DNA from 4 places in the Paraburkholderia bryophila genome. Region 1 is predicted to be linked to each of the others. Evidence: predicted binding sites of a transcription regulator. Region 1 holds the regulator's gene; each other region holds the start of a gene.

Region 1 (4,200 bases):
GTGTCATCGCCGCGCCATCGCCGTGCGCACCGGTTTAGGGCGCAGTTAGCGTTTTCCATCCCTTGCAAGCTGAATTGCGGCGCACCATGATTGATTCAAAGCGCACTTTCCGCGCGAAGGGAGAAAATCATGGCGAGCTACCAAAAAATCCTGCTGTGCTACGACGGCTCGCGCGAAGGTCGTAAAGCGCTACGTTGCGGCGCCGATCTCGCGTTGGATCTGAAAGCGGAAACGCATTTGTTATCCGTTGTGGATATGCGCTCCAGCATTGCGCAAAGCGCGGGCCTTCTCACCGACGTGGCGTGCGGCAGCTTCGAAAAATCCGCCCGCGACATTCTGCAGGAAGGCGTGGACTGGCTCACCGAGCGCGGCGTCACTGCGCAAGGGCATTTCGCCTTCGGTCATCCGATCGACGAGATCGCCAATCTCGCTAACGAGTTGCATGTCGATCTCGTCGTGGTCGGCCACCGTTGCCGCACCGGTTTGTCGCGATGGTGGATGGGCGCCGGCAATACGCCGCTGCTCGACCGCATTTCGTGCAGCATTCTGGTGGCGTGCTCTTCCGCGCAGGAGCAGCAGCAAGAGGCGGCTTGATGGGGTGAGCGGGGCGCAAGTTCAGGATTGCCTATGCGTGTTCGCTGGGCTTTTCTGAATGCGTGTTCACGCTTGTCCGAGTGCCTGTCCGAGCGGCGCGGTGATCGAACCGCGCCGGTTCTTCGCAATTGAGCATCGCTCGAACGTTACCCGGACCTCACGGGTTCAGATCGACCGCGGCCAGCTTCCACGTGAACAAGCCTTCGCGCGCGAAGATCGCCGAGTAACGCGCGTCGCCCGCGCCATGCTGGTACGTGACGACGAATTCGTTGAGGCCACGGTAGCCCGCCGTGGTTTGCGGCGGTTGCGACGGTGTAGCGGCCGGGTTCGCGTTGTTGGCGGCCGCGTCGGGCTGGGTTGGCGCAGCGGACGGTGCCGGTGTCGGCGCAGGCGTCTCAGCCGCTGACGGATTATTCGCCGCGGGTGGCACCGGTGGCCGCTCGCCAGGGTTGCCGCGCGGCGGCATGCCGTTCAGCAACGCGGCGACGCCATCTGGCGTTGCATAGGCATCCACGAGCGGACCAAGCAGCGCCACGCCGATCATCGCGCCAATGGCGGCGAGCGGATTGCCGTTGCTGTGTGCGTCGAGCCGGCGCGTCAGCAAGCCGGTCACCTGCTGCTTCAGGCTCTCGCGCAACGCGGGGAAATCGACGTATTGGTTGACGGTTTGCGCGTCGCGCGCATCCGCTGCGCGTTTAAGGTTGTTCAGCGCGAGATACGGCGATGCGTACGCGAAACCTAGCGCGGCAATCACCACGATCACAATTAACGTAACGATCAGCGGCCGGGTGGCGCTGCTCTTCGTGCGGGTCGAAACAGCCATCGAGTGAGACTCTCTATCAGGTGTGATCTAACGTGGACCGCGGCCACGCCAAAACGATCCCTGACTGATTCCGGCAATGCGACAGGACAACCGCTTCAGAACAGAATCCAATCGCTCAGAACCGAACCGCTCAGCCTTCGAATACTGCGCCGTGCACATTCGCTTCTTCGGCGATGCAGCGATCGATCATGCGGCAGACAGCGTCGACCGTGCCGACCATGATGAGCCGCGACGGCCCGTGATAGACACGCACCGGCGCGCGACGGGCCGGTTCCGCCGTATTCAGTCCCGAGTTCAACGACACGCGCGCAAACGCCGGCAAGGAAGACGGAAGCGCCGCCTGTAAATTCGACGCCTCGTCGAGCGAATCGAATAGCGAGGGCGTGCTCGCCGTGGATGCCTCGATCAACGAGCAGGGCACCAGCTTGCGCAGATGACGCAGACGACCGAACTGGCGAAAAGGCAGCAAGCGGGCAAGGCGTTCCATGAGTCTCTCCAGGCGATGCAAAGATGATGCAGCGTGAGTACGACGTTGATGCGGCGTTAGTGCTGTGTCGGGGCGGCGTCGAGGTGGTGTCGTCCAAACAAACGAACCAACCAACGCCCCACCAAAGACAAACCGCTTAAAACTCACCCGGGCGAATCAGCCCGACGGCGATTCCTTCCAGCGCGAATTCCGCACTGCCGGTTTCAACGAAGATGTTTTCGTAATCGGGATTCTCGGCAATCAGTTCGATGCCGTTCGGCCGGCGCTTCAAGCGCTTGACCGTCACGTCGTCGCCCAGCCGCGCGATGATGATCTGGCCGTCTTTGGCCTCGCTCTTCTTCTGCACGGCGAGCAGGTCGCCGTCGAAGATGCCCGCGTCGCGCATGGACAGCCCGCGCACCTTCAGCAGGTAGTCGGGCTTGCTGGAGAACAGCGCCGGGTCGCACGCATAGTGCTGCGCGATATGTTCCTGCGCGAGGATCGGGCTACCCGCAGCCACCCGGCCGATCAGCGGCAGGGACAGTTGCATGATGCTCGAGTGCGGCAGCGTGAACTGGTAAGGCGAGTCATCCGGCCCGCTCAGCAGGCGAATGCCGCGCGATGCGCCGGCTGCGAGTTCGATCACACCCTTGCGAGCGAGCGCGCGCAGATGCTCTTCTGCGGAGTTCGCGGAGCTGAAGCCCAGTTCCGCGGCAATCTCCGCGCGGGTGGGCGGAAAACCGGTGCGTTCGATAGCCCGGCGGATCAGATCGAAAACCTGCTGCTGTCGTGCGGTGAGTTTGGTCATGGCCACTGTATGTATGAACAGGTGACTGTATTTTTATACAGTATTCGGCGCAATTCAAGCTTTACTTTAAGTTCGTCGCTTCGGGTGCCGCTACAGCGCCGCAAAAGGGCGTTCCAACGCCCACGTTCGTGCCGCAACGCCTTACCCAGCTGTCATTACCACTTTTGAGTATTAAAGAATGAAGAAACATTATTTTTAATGATGAAAGCTCTTCGATAGACTGGCCTCCGAGTTGGCGCTCATGTGCACGTGACCGCGACGTAGAACAACACCAGACGCTGTTTTAGCGGACCACAACGCGGAGAAAGTTGACATGAACGACCAAGGTACGGGGCTGGCAGGCAAGACCAGAAAAATCATCGCGGCGCTCGCATTGGGCGCGGCCGGGGCGCTCGGCGTGATGGCGCAGGCGCAGGCCGCCGACACGACGCTGCTGAACGTGTCCTACGATCCGACCCGCGAGCTGTATCAGGACATCAATCAGGCGTTCGGCAAGGAATGGAAGGCGAAGACCGGCGAGACGATCACCTTCAAGCAGTCGCACGGCGGCTCCGGCGCGCAGGCGCGCTCGGTGCTCGACGGTCTGCAGGCGGACGTGGTGACGCTGGCGCTGGCCTACGACATCGACGCGCTGGCCAACAAGGGCCTGCTCGACAAGGGTTGGCAAAAGCGCTTGCCGGACAACGCGTCGCCGTACACGTCGACGATCGTGTTTCTGGTGCGCAAGGGCAACCCGAAGCACATCAAGGATTGGGACGATCTGATCAAGCCGGGCGTGTCGATCGTGACGCCGAATCCGAAGACCTCGGGCGGCGCGCGCTGGAACTACCTCGCGGCGTGGGCGTATGCCGAACATCAGCCGGGCGGCAACGACCAGAAGGCCAAGGAATTCGTCGGCAAGCTCTATAAGAATGCCGGCGTGCTGGATTCGGGCGCGCGCGGCGCGACCACCAGCTTCGTGCAACGCGGTATCGGCGACGTGCTGATCGCGTGGGAAAACGAAGCGTTCCTGTCGCTGAAGGAGTTTGGCCCGGAGAAGTTTGAAATCGTCGTGCCGTCGGTCAGCATTCTGGCCGAGCCGCCGGTCGCCGTGGTGGACAAGGTCGTCGACCGGCACGGCACGCGCAAGGTGGCCGAAGCGTATCTGAACTTCCTGTACAGCGAAGAAGGCCAGGAGATCGCCGCGCGCAACTTCTATCGTCCGCGTTCGAACAAGGTGCCGGCGGAGCTGACGGCCAAGTTTCCAAAGCTGAAGCTGTACACGGTGGACGATTCGTTCGGCGGCTGGACCAACGCGCAGAAGACGCACTTTGCCGACGGCGGCGTGTTCGATTCGATCTACGCGCCGCAGTAAGGCCGGCTTGGCCGGTCAACCCCGACGCAGCAACGCGACGATGTGGCCGGCCAACGGCAACGCATGACCCCCGAGCGCGCCCCATGGGCGCGCTTTTGGCCGCCCAAGGCCCGGCGGCCGGAATTCGGTCCTCGCAACACCGGCATCAACCTGAA
Region 2 (4,200 bases), on a different contig from region 1:
TATCGGAGGATGGCTTGGCGGATTCCTCGGCTTGCATATAGGGAGTGGCGTCATCGGCTCACTGGTGACCGCGCTTATCGGAGCCGTCATCCTGCTTGCGGTCCTGCGCCTGTTTAGCGGAGGGCGGGCGCGTTCGCTCTAACCTCTCGCGGGAAAACGTCCTGACAGCAACACCCCAAACACGTTGGACAACCTATTGGAGTTCGGAAATGGATATGCCGGTTACCGAGGAGCAGATTCGCACACTTGCGTTTTACCTTTGGGAACAGGACGGAAGTCCCGACGGGCGCGCCGAGGAGTACTGGCAGAAAGCCCGGCAGCAGTTGGACGGGCAGGACGCAGAGTCGACCTTGCAACAGACAGAAGCGGGTTTGTAGAACCCAACCGTCGCAGACATAGTCATCGATGCGGACGAGCACGTGACTACCGAGCCGCGAACATCGCATCATTAGCTCCGGTAACTTTGCAACACCCGTGACCCAACCAGGCGCCCCGGAGTTCCAGCGCCGGCGCCGTTGAAAGACGGGCATGTACCAAGACGGAAACACTGCTTGCGGAGCTGCGCGCACGCCGCTTTTGCTTGCGATTGCGATTGCGGTTCATCATAGAGCGAAGGAGGGAGATGCCAACGAAGACATTCAATGCTTCGTTTATTCATTCGCTGTCCGACATTTATAGCGCCGGGAGGCAGATGACAAAGTCGCTTCCCAAGATGGCACGGGCGGCGACCACGCCGGAACTCCGAACGGCGTTCGAAACTTACCTTTAAGAAACGCAAGGCCAGATTGAAAGAATTGACCAGGTTGTCGAAACTTGCGCAATCAAACTCAAGCGGGGTTGTGCGTCGCCATAGAAAGCTTGGTTGAGAAGGGCCAGGAGTAGATTGAAGAAATCGAAAAGGGCCAGTACTGAACACCGCGCTAATCGCTGCTGCACAGAAGGTGGAGCACTACGAAATCGCAGCGTACGGCTCATTGATAGCGCAGGCAAAGCAGCTTGGCCGGTGTTTGACGGCGCAACTGGAATGAATTCGTGTTCGGCTCGAGTCCAAAACGTCTACCTGTGGCTATCAATCCACGCTCGCGCCCACTCCAGGCCCGCATGCCGCGCTTCCTCTTCGGAATCGAAGTAGTCGAGGATGCCGGAAGATTCGACCATCTTGCCGCTCAAGGTTATCGTCCCGCTGGCCGCATAACGCTCCGGTTCGAGAATGCCATCCTGCTGCAGGATGGCGTGCCCCCAAACGCTGTAGCCATGGTAGAACTGCGGCTCCATCAGCGAGCGACTTCGGCAGATGCGCCGCGCCCGGTCACCCGAAATACATTGCCTTCGGGAGTTATCTGACGAGGAATCTCAGACATGTCCGGTTCTTTCGCCGGCGCGACATCTTGCATGCGGCGTTGCTTTGCCACGAGACTTGGCGCGAATGTCGGCATGCGCCGGGCATGCACCTTGACCGCGTGCGGAACCGTATGTCGGTGACTCGCAAACTTGTGTTCAGCCTTTATGTGCCGGGGCATAGTCGCACGTGCCTCTGGCGGATTCCAGATTTCCGTACACGTCCCGACCGCGAACGCACTCGGCGTAGCAGTGGCTACAAGTAAAGCAAGTCCAATTCTCTTCACAGTTTCTCCTTGCATATAGCTCGGTTCAGCCACTCTTAGCAGCCAAGACGTTGGCTAGGCAACCGACGTGGAACCGGACCCGTCGGCGCGATTGTTGCGCAAACGGATTGCATAGTCACACCTTTTCGCGGTCTTCCCCCCGCGTGTGGCATCGACTGTCCCTACTGCTTAAGACGTTGCGTATCGATGCCGGCTTTCTTTAGCGCAGCGTCAATCTGCGTCAGTTCCGTGCCGAAATCAAGTGCCCATTCTTCGCCGTCACAGCGCACTGTCATGCCGTTATGCATCGAGATTAGGAGGCGCGCCTTAAACAATGCGTCCACAAGCTTTGATTCCCGTTCCGATTCCCGAACCCACTCGCCCGCTCTCATGATGAAGTCTCCCTCTGGATGAAGCACGCCGTCCACATCAACGCCCGTGCGAACGCATCGTCGGCATTGCACGGGCTGCTTCCGACCACACCCGTGAACCAACCCGCATTAAAAAGTGCCAGTTCTCTTGCGTAGATTTGCGTGTACGATACTGTATAAATATACAGCTTTTTGAGCCGCCAATGTCCGTCGCCAACGTCCTTGCTGAAGAGATACATCCGTCCCTCTGGCGGGCGTCGCAGCTCGCACGCAGCCGCGGAAGGGTTGTCGAGACTGGGTATCCGGCACTGTCGGCGGAACTGCCGGGCGGCGGGTGGCCCGTTGGGGCGTTGGTGGACCTGCTGGTCCAGCAGGCGGGCGTAGGCGAACTGCGCCTGCTGCGTCCAGCGCTCACCGCCGCAGGAAATCGGCCGGTCGCGTTCGTGCAGCCACCGCATACTCCAGACGGCTTGGGGCTTAGCTACATCGGGCTGTCTCTGGACCAGGTGCTTCGCGTGAACGCGCAGAAAACTGCGGATGCGCTCTGGTCGACGGAGCAGATTCTTCGCGCAGGCAGTTGCGGAGCGGTGATTTTCTGGACGCAGTACGCGCAGGCTTCGTCGCTTCGGCGATTGCACTTGGCTGCCCAGTCATCCGAGACGTTGTTCGTGATGGTGCGGCCACTGGCTTCCGCGCAGGATGCATCACCGGCGCTGCTGCGGCTTGCGCTCAGACCATCATCTGACGGTCTGACCGTGGACATCGTGAAACGACGAGGGCCCTCTCGCGCAGAGCCCTTGTCGATTCCTCTCCAACCAACCCCTGTTCTGCTTTCCCGACATGCGCGTTTTTCTCGCCGTTCACCTGCCGAAGTTGCCGCTCGAGGTCTTCAGACCGAAGTGGTCACCTGAGCCTGCGCACGGCAGCGCCGTGCTCGAGAAAGACAAAGTGGTCATTGCAGATGCCACGGCGCGTCTGGCCGGTGTGCGGCTCGGAATGAAGCGCGGCGGAGTGCTGACGTTGTCGCCCGAGACTGAGATGCATGAACGCGAAATAGGTCGCGAAGGCGCAGCGCAGCGCGAGGTTGGAATCGCGCTGATGCGCTTCTCGCCCGAAGTCGCGCTGCTCGACGAAGCAACGGTCGTCGTCGAAGTCGGTGCGAGCTTGCGTCTTTTCGGCGGCCTGCTTGTGCTGAGTCGTGAGGCGAAGGCTGTCCTGGGTGCCCTCGGCTTCACCGCACGCATCAGCGCAGCGCCGACTGGCCAAGGCGCCTGGTTGCTCGCAAAGTATGGGAATCGGAGAGTGTTGAAGCTTGCCTCGCTCGAGCATCGTCTGTCCGCATTGCCAATGACAGCGGTCCCCGAGGTCCGTCCATTTTTTGACTGGTTCAATGGCCTTGGCTGCGAGACTATCGCAGACATACGACGCCTGCCGCGTGCAGGACTTCAGCGTCGATGTGGCGAGCACCTGCTGGACTCCCTCGACCGTGCCTTCGGTAGTGCCCCAGAGCTGTTCGATTGGCTTGAGTTGCCACCGACATTTTCCGCGCGCATCGAGATGCCGGACCGACTCGAGCACGCGGACGGAGCGGTCTTCGCTGCGCACAGACTCATAGTCCAGCTATGCGGATGGCTCTGCGCCAAACAACTTGCTGTCACAGGCGTGCGCCTTTCGCTCGAGCATGAGCGTGGGCGTGATGCCATTGAGCCAACCATCGTCGACATCGCGCTGGGCGAGCCGACTTGGCGCGAGGAGCACCTGGTCAGACTATTGAAAGAACGGTTGCATCGGATTGAACTTGCCGCGCCGATGATTGCCCTGTGCCTTGACGCCACGAACGTCGAGTCTGCGGCGCCAGCGTCTGACACGCTGTTCCCTGAACCTGGTGGCTCTAAAGAAGACCACCAGAAACTGCTCGAACTGCTTGTCGCACGGCTCGGAGAAGATAACGTCCTGCGGCCGGCGCCCACGGCCGACCATCGTCCCGAAGTTGCAAACCACTGGATTCCAGTTTCGCAAAAACGAAAATCAGACACGCTTCCAGAAGGTCTGCCAAGGCCTACGTGGATGCTCGATACCCCTGTCCGCCTGTTGATGCGCAAGCACCGACCGTTTTATGGTTCGCCGCTGCGGATGGTGTCGCCCGGTGAGCGCATTGAGGCCGGCTGGTTCGATGGCGAGCTCGTCACGCGCGATTATTTTGTCGCGCAGGGAGAAGACACGAG
Region 3 (4,200 bases), 3.0 Mb from region 1:
GGCCGGACAGGAACTTGGTGGAGTACGAACCCAGCGCGACGACGAACGAATCCGCGCGCACCAGTTCACTGCCGCATTGCACGCCGGCGATGCGGTCGCCGGCCATGGCGAGTGCGTCGATCGGCGTGTTGTAGCGGAATTTGACGCCCAGTTGCTCGGCCAGCGCCGCGAGGCGCGTGGTGAACATCTGGCAGTCGCCGGTTTCGTCGCCCGGCAGGCGCAGGCCGCCGGTCAGTTTGTGCGACACGGCGGCGAGCGCCGGTTCGGCTTGCGCGAGTTCGGCCGCCGACAGCAGTTCATACGGCACGTTGGCTTCCTGCAGCACGGCGATGTCTTTCGCGGCGCCGTCGAATTGCTGCTGTGTGCGGAACACCTGCAACGTGCCGCCGGTGCGGCCTTCGTACTGAATGCCCGTTTCGGCGCGCAGCGCCTGCAGGCAGTCGCGGCTGTATTCGGCGAGGCGCACCATGCGGCCCTTGTTCACCGCATAACGCGACGACGTGCAGTTCTGCAGCATTTGCCACATCCACTGCAACTGGAACTGCGTGCCGTCGAGGCGGATCGCCAGCGGCGCGTGCTTCTGGAACATCCACTTGACGGCCTTCAGCGGCACGCCCGGCGCGGCCCACGGCGACGCGTAGCCCGGCGAGATCTGGCCGGCGTTGGCAAAGCTGGTTTCGAGCGCCGGGCCGGCCTCGCGATCGATCACGGTCACTTCGTGACCCGCGCGCGCCAGGTAATACGCGCTCGTCACCCCGACGACGCCACTGCCCAAAACGACGACTCGCATAACTGCTCCGACTGTTCAAAAGAGGTTGGATGGGCGCCGCACTCGTCGATTCGTTGGAGTTCGTTCGATTCAGGAGGTACAACGCGGCTTGCCCAGTGTTAACCGCTATACTATTAACAGTCAGGTAGGTTTTGTTATTGTATTTTCAAGATTTTCAGCAAATACACCATGCGTACTCAGCGCCAACCGGTCCGGTCCCTCGACAAACTCGATCACAAGATCCTGCGCCTGCTGCAACAGGACGGCCGGATGGCCATGAAAGACCTTGCCGAACAGGTCGGGCTGTCGGTTACGCCGTGCATCGAACGGGTCAAGCGGATGGAGCGCGACGGCGTGATCACCGGCTACCACGCGCGCGTGAATCCGGCTGAACTGGGCGCGGCGCTGCTGGTGTTCGTCGAGATCACGCTGGATCACAAAAGCGGCAACATGTTCGACCAGTTCCGCCGCGAGGTGCAGAAGATCCCGGAGGTGCTGGAGTGCCATCTGGTGTCGGGCGATTTCGACTATCTGATCAAGGCGCGTATCGGCGAGATGGCCGATTACCGGAAACTGCTGGGGGACATCTTGTTGCAGTTGCCCGGCGCCGTGCAGTCGAAGAGCTACGTGGTGATGGAAGAGATCAAGGAAACCTTGACGATCGCGGTGGGGGATTAGCGAGCGGTTAAGGCAATTCTTCTACGGTTTGGCGGTACTCGACAAACGGCGTAAACACTGTATATTTGTACAGGTGTTTTGCGCCGTTTCTGTTTTGACCCGCCCTGCGTTCTGCGTGCTCTTCAGCCGTGACCCAATCCGATCCCGACTTCGACTCCGTTCCTGAATTTCCCGTCGCCCCGCCGGCGCCCCGCAAAGGGCGCGGCGCGGTGACGAACCTGCAGGGCCGCTACGAAGTCGACCAGCGCGAAGCGGTCGACGACGGCTGGCTAGCGGTTTCGGTCTCGGAAGACGGTGACGACGACGGCGAGCCCAAGGTGTTGCGCACGCAGGTGTTCGAGGAGCGGGCCAAAACCATCCTCACGCGCAATGCGTCGCCGGATATTCCGTTCAGCGTGTCGTTGAATCCGTATCGCGGTTGCGAGCATGGCTGCATCTACTGTTTCGCGCGGCCCACGCATAGTTATTTGGGCTTGTCGCCGGGGCTCGATTTCGAAAGCCGGATCTACGCGAAGATCAACGCGCCGGAACTGCTCGAGCGCGAATTGTCGAAGAAGTCTTACGTGCCGGAGCCGATCGCGCTTGGCGTGAATACGGACGCGTGGCAGCCCGTTGAGCGTGATTTGCGCATCACGCGGCGGGTTATCGAGGTGCTCAGCGAGCGTAACCATCCGTTCGCGGCGATCACCAAATCGTCGCTGATCGAACGCGATATCGATCTGCTCGCGCCCATGGCGGCGCGCGGTCAATTCATGGCCGCTATCACCATCACCACGCTTGACTCGGAGATCGCGCGCACGCTCGAACCACGCGGGGCCACGCCGTCGCGGCGGCTGCGCGCCATCCGCACGTTGAGCGAGGCGGGGATTCCGGTCGGCGTGAGCATCGCGCCGGTCATTCCGTTCGTCACGGAACCGGACATGGAGCGTGTGCTGGAGGCGTGTGCGGAAGCGGGCGCGAGCAACGCGAGCTATATCGTGTTGCGTCTGCCGTGGGAGGTCGCGCCGCTATTCAAGGACTGGCTCGCGGCGCATTTCCCCGATCGCGCCGACAGGGTCATGAGCCGCGTGCGCGATATGCGCGGCGGCAAGGATTACGACGCGAATTTCGCCACCCGCATGAAGGGCGAAGGTTTGTGGGCGGACCTGCTCAAGCAGCGATTCCACAAGGCGGTGCGTCGCTTGGGACTAAACCGGCGCGATCACGGCATTCTGGATATGTCGCACTTCCGGCAGGTCGCGCCGACGCTTGCTGAACCGTCAGCGCGGGCTAATCCTCAACTGGATCTTTTTTAGCGCCGCGCGCGACCGAAGGGCGATTACTGGGACAGCGCCTTGGCCGCTTGCACCTGACCTTCGAAATAGGTCTGGAATGAGATGGCGAGACCGCTCATCAGCAAAAATGCGCCGATCAGCAGCGAAAAGATCACGATGAAGATCACCGTCCAACCGGAGCGGCTTTGGCGCTGGGTTTGCGCGTTGAATTGCGCGTCCCACTTTTCATCCGGCCGCAGCCCGTAGACGATCGCGGCGAGAAACGCGGAGAGCAGCGAAACGGCGCCGAAAAACGCCAGTACCCAGCCGAGCATCGAGGCGCGCTCGCTTGCCACTAGCAGCATCGCGCCCGGAATGCCGATCAGCATGCCGATCAGATGCGCCCAGCCGTAAATGTCGCGCGTGCCATAAAGATAGAAGCGGTGGGCGCCGAGGCTGCCGAAGAAGAAGGCCAGCGCGGCGGTAATCGTCTTGGATCTGAAGCGCGGGGAAGCCGAAGCAAGGGTGGACATGTAGGCGAGGTCGGAGTGGCGGGCGGTAGCGAGCAGTAGCTGGCGGTCGAACGGTGCGGCGCGCCGAAGGGCGCGAACCGACGCGCATTCTACGCCCGCCCGGTAGCGGCGGTCACGTGATGGCCGGGCGCGGGCGGGATTGCCGCGCGCAGCGGCGGGTGTTGGCGGTGCCCACTTGCGCTGGTTCGGACGGGCTTGTTTAAGGTGAGAGTATTCGTGCGGTGCCTTCGGACGGGGTCATAGTCTGCTTCGTGCGTTCGCCGGCGCCGCATGGTTCAGGACGCCGGCCCTGAATAAGTCACGCGATAGACCGCGCCGGCATAATCGTCGCTGATCAGAAGCGAACCGTCGGGCATCGGCAGCACGTCGGCCGGGCGGCCCCACACCGCTTCTCCGGGCTGAAGCCAGCCTTCGGCAAAGACTTCCTGATGAGCGTTGCGGCCGTCCGGGTCGGTGATGACTCGCACCACGCGGTAACCGACCTTCTTGCTGCGATTCCACGAACCGTGCTCGGCAATGAAAATTGTGTCCCGATACGCGGCGGGAAACATCGAACCGTTATAGAAGCGCATGCCGAGCGAGGCGACGTGAGCGCCCAGCTTGACCACCGGCGGCGTGAACGCGCTGCACGGATGGTCTTTGCCGAATTCGGGATCGGACGTGTCGCCGCCATGGCAATAAGGAAAGCCGAAGTCCATGCCGACTCGCGGCGCGCGGTTCAGCTTGTCGTCCGGTACGTCGTCGCCCATCAGATCGCGGCCGTTGTCGGTGAACCACAGCTCATGCGTCGCCGGATGCCATGCGAAACCAACCGAGTTGCGGATGCCGCGCGCGATGACCTCGTAATGGCTGCCGTCCGGGTTCATGCGGGCAATCAGCCCATACCGGTCGCGATCCTTCAGGCACACGTTGCAGGGCGCGCCCTGCGGCACATACAGCTTGCCGTCCGGCCCGAACGCGATGAATT
Region 4 (4,200 bases), 2.6 Mb from region 1:
GCGGTTTTTCGTCGGTCAAGCACGCTTCCACATCCCACAGGCCATCGGCTCGCTCATAGGCTTCCGCTCTGATTGCGCGACGATGCCGCAACTGACGGGACACTGGCGGGGAGAGCGGCATGCGGGAAGGAAAGGCCGGATTGGAAAACCCATGAATTTTAGCATACTGGGTATTTGGTACAGGCCGGAATGCGCAGGCCCGCCCGGCGTGCGGCTGAGCGGGTTAAGCGCTATCTCGAAGAGGCTTCTTGCGGCGTGATTTGGCGTGATTCGGCGAGCGGTTGGCAGGTGACGGTGGCGGGTTGCTCCCCTACTCCTCGTCGATGCCTCTGAGGATTTTGCCGATGGTTGCACCCGAAAAACCGCGCGATGCCAGAAAGCGCTGCTGCTTGGCCCGCTCGGCGGGCGTTTCGGGAAGCTGGCCGAATTTTTTCTGCCAAACGGCCTGGGCGCGCACGAACTCGGTCTCACGCAATTGCGCCTTGGCGTCTTCGACGAGCGTCGGGTCGACCGCGTGCTGCTTCAATTCACCGAGGATCCGACTGGCGCCGAGACGCGACGAGCGGCGGTGAATCAGGCTTTCGGCGAAACGCGAGTTGGACAGCCAGTTTTCGGCTTCCAACTGATCGAGCAGCGTGTCGAGCGAATCGGTTTCTTCGACGAACGGTTTGAGCTTGCGCGCGAGTTCGGTACGGCTGTATTCGCGGCGAGAGAGATAGCCGAGCGCGCGTCCTTTCAGCGAACGGGCTGGGCGTTTGGAGTTTTTGGCTTCGTCCTGCTCCGGCTTCGCTTCGCCTGGCTGGCGACGTGAGCGGCTATAGGTCGCCTCGGTAAATTCGGCAACCTCAGCGGTTTCGAAGGGATCCGAACCGGAAGGCGGGGAAGATTTAGACGGTGCGCGCCGCGAGCCACGGCCCTCGGCGCGATCATGCGCGTCGAACGATTCAAACGAATCGTCCTGATCATCACGCGGGCCGTCCGCACTGCGTCCAGCATGAGACAACGGTCGGCCCTTGCGTATCACGTAATGGTTACTCTTCTTCGCCCGCGACTTCAGCGCCGGCGCCCGTCACCGCGTCGGCCATGGCATTCACGCCCAGCGATTCACGGATACGGTTTTCAATGTCACGGGCGATCTCCGGATTTTCGCGCAGGAATTCACGCGCGTTGTCCTTGCCCTGACCGATACGTTCGCCGTTGTAGCTGTACCAGGCGCCAGCCTTGTCGACGATCTTGGCTGCGACGCCCAGATCGATGACTTCACCCTGACGCGAAATACCTTCGCCATACAGGATGTCGAAAATCGCTTCGCGGAACGGCGGCGCGACCTTGTTCTTGACGACCTTCACGCGCGTTTCGTTGCCGATCACTTCGTCGTTCTTCTTGATCGAACCGATACGGCGAATGTCCAGACGCACCGACGCGTAGAACTTCAGCGCGTTACCACCGGTGGTGGTTTCCGGATTGCCGAACATCACGCCGATCTTCATACGGATCTGGTTGATGAAGATCACCAGGCAGTTCGTACGCTTGATCGTACCGGTGAGCTTGCGCAGCGCTTGCGACATCAGACGCGCTTGCAAACCCGGCAGCGAGTCGCCCATTTCACCTTCGATTTCAGCCTTCGGCACGAGTGCCGCGACCGAGTCGATCACGATCATGTCGATCGAGCCCGAGCGCACCAGTGCGTCGGCGATTTCGAGCGCCTGTTCGCCGGTGTCCGGCTGCGACACCAGCAACTCGCTCACGTCCACGCCAAGCTTGCTTGCGTACTGGATGTCCAGCGCGTGTTCCGCGTCGATAAACGCCGCCGTGCCGCCGATCTTCTGCATTTCGGCAATGACTTGCAGCGTCAGCGTGGTTTTACCGGACGATTCCGGGCCATAAATTTCGACCACACGGCCACGCGGCAAACCGCCGACGCCCAAGGCGATGTCAAGACCGAGCGATCCGGTTGAAACCACCTGGATGTCTTCGATTGCCTCACCTGCGCCGAGCCGCATGACCGACCCTTTGCCGAACTGCTTTTCGATCTGCGCGAGTGCGGCAGCGAGTGCCTTGCTCTTTTCAGCAGTCAGTCCAGCCGAGCCTTTCTTGCTTTCTTCCATGAATCGTCCTTTGCTATGATGAACGGCGTCTGAGGCAGGTGTGCCGTCCACTTGGTAATGGCAACACACGAAACTCAGACACTGTATAAAAAAACAGTAGTTTTGGCAAGCACGATTCTCATGCGAACACGCATTTTTACCGTCGCGCTGCCCAACTACCCACAATAATTTTCGGAGACCGCTGCGCGCCGGGGGACACCTCACGGCGCCGGCAAGGTGGGCTGGCGCATCATGCGAATTCTGATTGCCGAAGACGACAGCATACTCGCGGACGGTCTGGTTCGATCACTCCGCCAATCGGCCTATGCCGTTGATCTAGTGAAGAACGGCGTCGACGCCGACACCGCGCTTTCGGTACAAACTTTCGACCTGCTGATTCTCGATCTGGGCCTGCCGCGCATGTCCGGACTCGAGGTGCTGCGCCGCCTGCGCGCGCGCAATTCCAACCTGCCGGTGCTGATCCTGACCGCCGCGGACAGCGTGGACGAACGCGTCAAAGGCCTCGATCTCGGCGCCGATGACTACATGGCCAAGCCCTTCGTACTGACCGAACTCGAAGCGCGCGTGCGGGCGCTGACCCGGCGCGGCGCAGGCGGCGGCCCGACCGTGGTGAAGCATGGTTCGCTGTCGTTCGATCAGGTGGGCAGGATCGCCCATGTCAACGACCAGGTGCTCGACCTGTCGGCGCGCGAACTCGGCTTGCTCGAAGTGCTGCTGCAGCGGATCGGCCGGCTGGTCTCGAAGGAGCAGTTGGTCGATCACCTGTGCGAATGGGGCGAGGAAGTCAGCAACAACGCGATCGAGGTCTACGTTCACCGGCTGCGCAAGAAGATCGAGCCGAGCGGCGTGCGTATCATTACGGTGCGGGGACTGGGCTATTGCCTCGAGAAAGCCGCTTCGCCCGTCGACGCGAACCCGCCTGCCCCACAGGCGCAAGCGCGAGCGCACACCGCCGCCGACCCCGAGCCGCCCGCTTCGCCGCCGTCCGGCGCGATGCCGGCGAGTCACCACTTCAAATAGAGAGCGCCCATGTCCGCGCGCGAAGACCGTGCGGCGGCGCACGCGGCGGACCTCGACGAGGCTCGCGACGCCCGCTACGCGAATCCGTTCGCCCCACCCGACGAAACCGAAGCCGCCGCCGAAGCGCGCCCGCGTTCGTTATTCGGCGAAATTCTCGACTGGATGCTCGCGCCGCTATTGCTGCTCTGGCCGATGAGTCTTGCGGTCACCTACCTGGTCGCCAAGTCGATCGCGAACGGCCCGTTCGACCGCGCGCTCGAAACCGACGCCTATGTGCTGGCCCGCCAGATTCATCCGGTGAACGGGGTGGCGGAGCTCACGCTGCCCGACGCCATGCGCGATTTTCTACGTAGCGACAACGTGGACCGCGTGTTTTACCAGGTGCTCGGCACGCGCGGCGAACTGGTGGGCGGCGAGCGCGACATGCCGCTGCCGCATGAAGAGGACCGGCCGCAACCGGGCCTCGTCGAGTTCCGCGACGACATGCTGCGCGGCAACGACATCCGCGTCGCTTATACGACCGTCGAATTCCCGCAGACGCCCGGCGCGCAGCCGGTGCTGGTGCAGGTCGCCGAAACGCTCGACAAACGCAGCCAGCTCGCCAACGACATCATCAAAGGCGTGATCCTGCCGCAGTTCGTGATTCTGCCGCTGGCGATCCTGCTGGTGTGGTTCGGCCTGTCGCGCGGCCTCGCACCGCTGCACGCGCTGCAGGCGCATATCCGTGCGCGTCGGCCGGACGATCTGTCGCCGCTCGAAGCACGCCGCGCGCCGCCGGAAATCGAGCCGCTGGTGACCTCGTTCAACGATCTGCTGACGCGTCTCGAACAGAACATGGAGCTGCAGAAGCGCTTTATCGCCGACGCCGCGCATCAGATGAAAACGCCGCTGGCCGGCCTGCGCACTCAGGCCGAACTGGCCTTGCGCCAGGATGCGTCGGCGGAAGTGCACCGCTCGCTCGAGCAGATCGCGACCAGTTCGGAGCAGGCCGCGCGGCTCGTCACGCAGTTGCTGGCGCTGGCGCGCGCGGAAAACCGCCTGTCGGGGCAGATTTTCACGCCGGTCGAGGTGA

The links. The regulator LexA, encoded in region 1, represses DNA repair genes until DNA is damaged. The targets are predictions, from matches to a motif close to ACTGTATNNNNATACAGT.
Region 2: the regulator LexA is predicted to act here: its motif matches at 2,147-2,164, upstream of imuA (translesion DNA synthesis-associated protein ImuA).
Region 3: the regulator LexA is predicted to act here: its motif matches at 1,504-1,521, upstream of GGD40_RS17755 (PA0069 family radical SAM protein).
Region 4: the regulator LexA is predicted to act here: its motif matches at 2,189-2,206, upstream of recA (recombinase RecA).

Annotation. Positions count from the first base shown of each region.
Region 1 is NZ_JACCAS010000001.1:934,826-939,025, reverse strand. It holds gene GGD40_RS04065 (universal stress protein) at 130-594, shown strand; gene GGD40_RS04060 (DUF2939 domain-containing protein) at 752-1,417, opposite strand; gene GGD40_RS04055 (hypothetical protein) at 1,548-1,904, opposite strand; gene lexA (transcriptional repressor LexA) at 2,041-2,691, opposite strand; gene GGD40_RS04045 (sulfate ABC transporter substrate-binding protein) at 3,005-4,045, shown strand.
Region 2 is NZ_JACCAS010000002.1:1,398,002-1,402,201, forward strand. It holds gene GGD40_RS27420 (GlsB/YeaQ/YmgE family stress response membrane protein) at 1-142, shown strand, start outside; gene GGD40_RS27425 (DUF2934 domain-containing protein) at 210-377, shown strand; partial or broken gene GGD40_RS27430 (YciE/YciF ferroxidase family protein) at 623-1,001, shown strand; gene GGD40_RS27435 (hypothetical protein) at 1,057-1,275, opposite strand; gene GGD40_RS27440 (hypothetical protein) at 1,787-1,996, opposite strand; gene imuA (translesion DNA synthesis-associated protein ImuA) at 2,179-2,886, shown strand; gene GGD40_RS27450 (Y-family DNA polymerase) at 2,816-4,200, shown strand, end outside.
Region 3 is NZ_JACCAS010000001.1:3,959,404-3,963,603, forward strand. It holds gene GGD40_RS17745 (D-amino acid dehydrogenase) at 1-790, opposite strand, end outside; gene GGD40_RS17750 (Lrp/AsnC ligand binding domain-containing protein) at 959-1,447, shown strand; gene GGD40_RS17755 (PA0069 family radical SAM protein) at 1,576-2,742, shown strand; gene GGD40_RS17760 (TM2 domain-containing protein) at 2,766-3,233, opposite strand; gene GGD40_RS17765 (PQQ-dependent sugar dehydrogenase) at 3,509-4,200, opposite strand, start outside.
Region 4 is NZ_JACCAS010000001.1:3,549,668-3,553,867, reverse strand. It holds gene GGD40_RS15930 (DUF2889 domain-containing protein) at 1-121, opposite strand, end outside; gene recX (recombination regulator RecX) at 311-1,024, opposite strand; gene recA (recombinase RecA) at 1,032-2,108, opposite strand; gene GGD40_RS15915 (response regulator transcription factor) at 2,340-3,128, shown strand; gene GGD40_RS15910 (sensor histidine kinase) at 3,138-4,200, shown strand, end outside.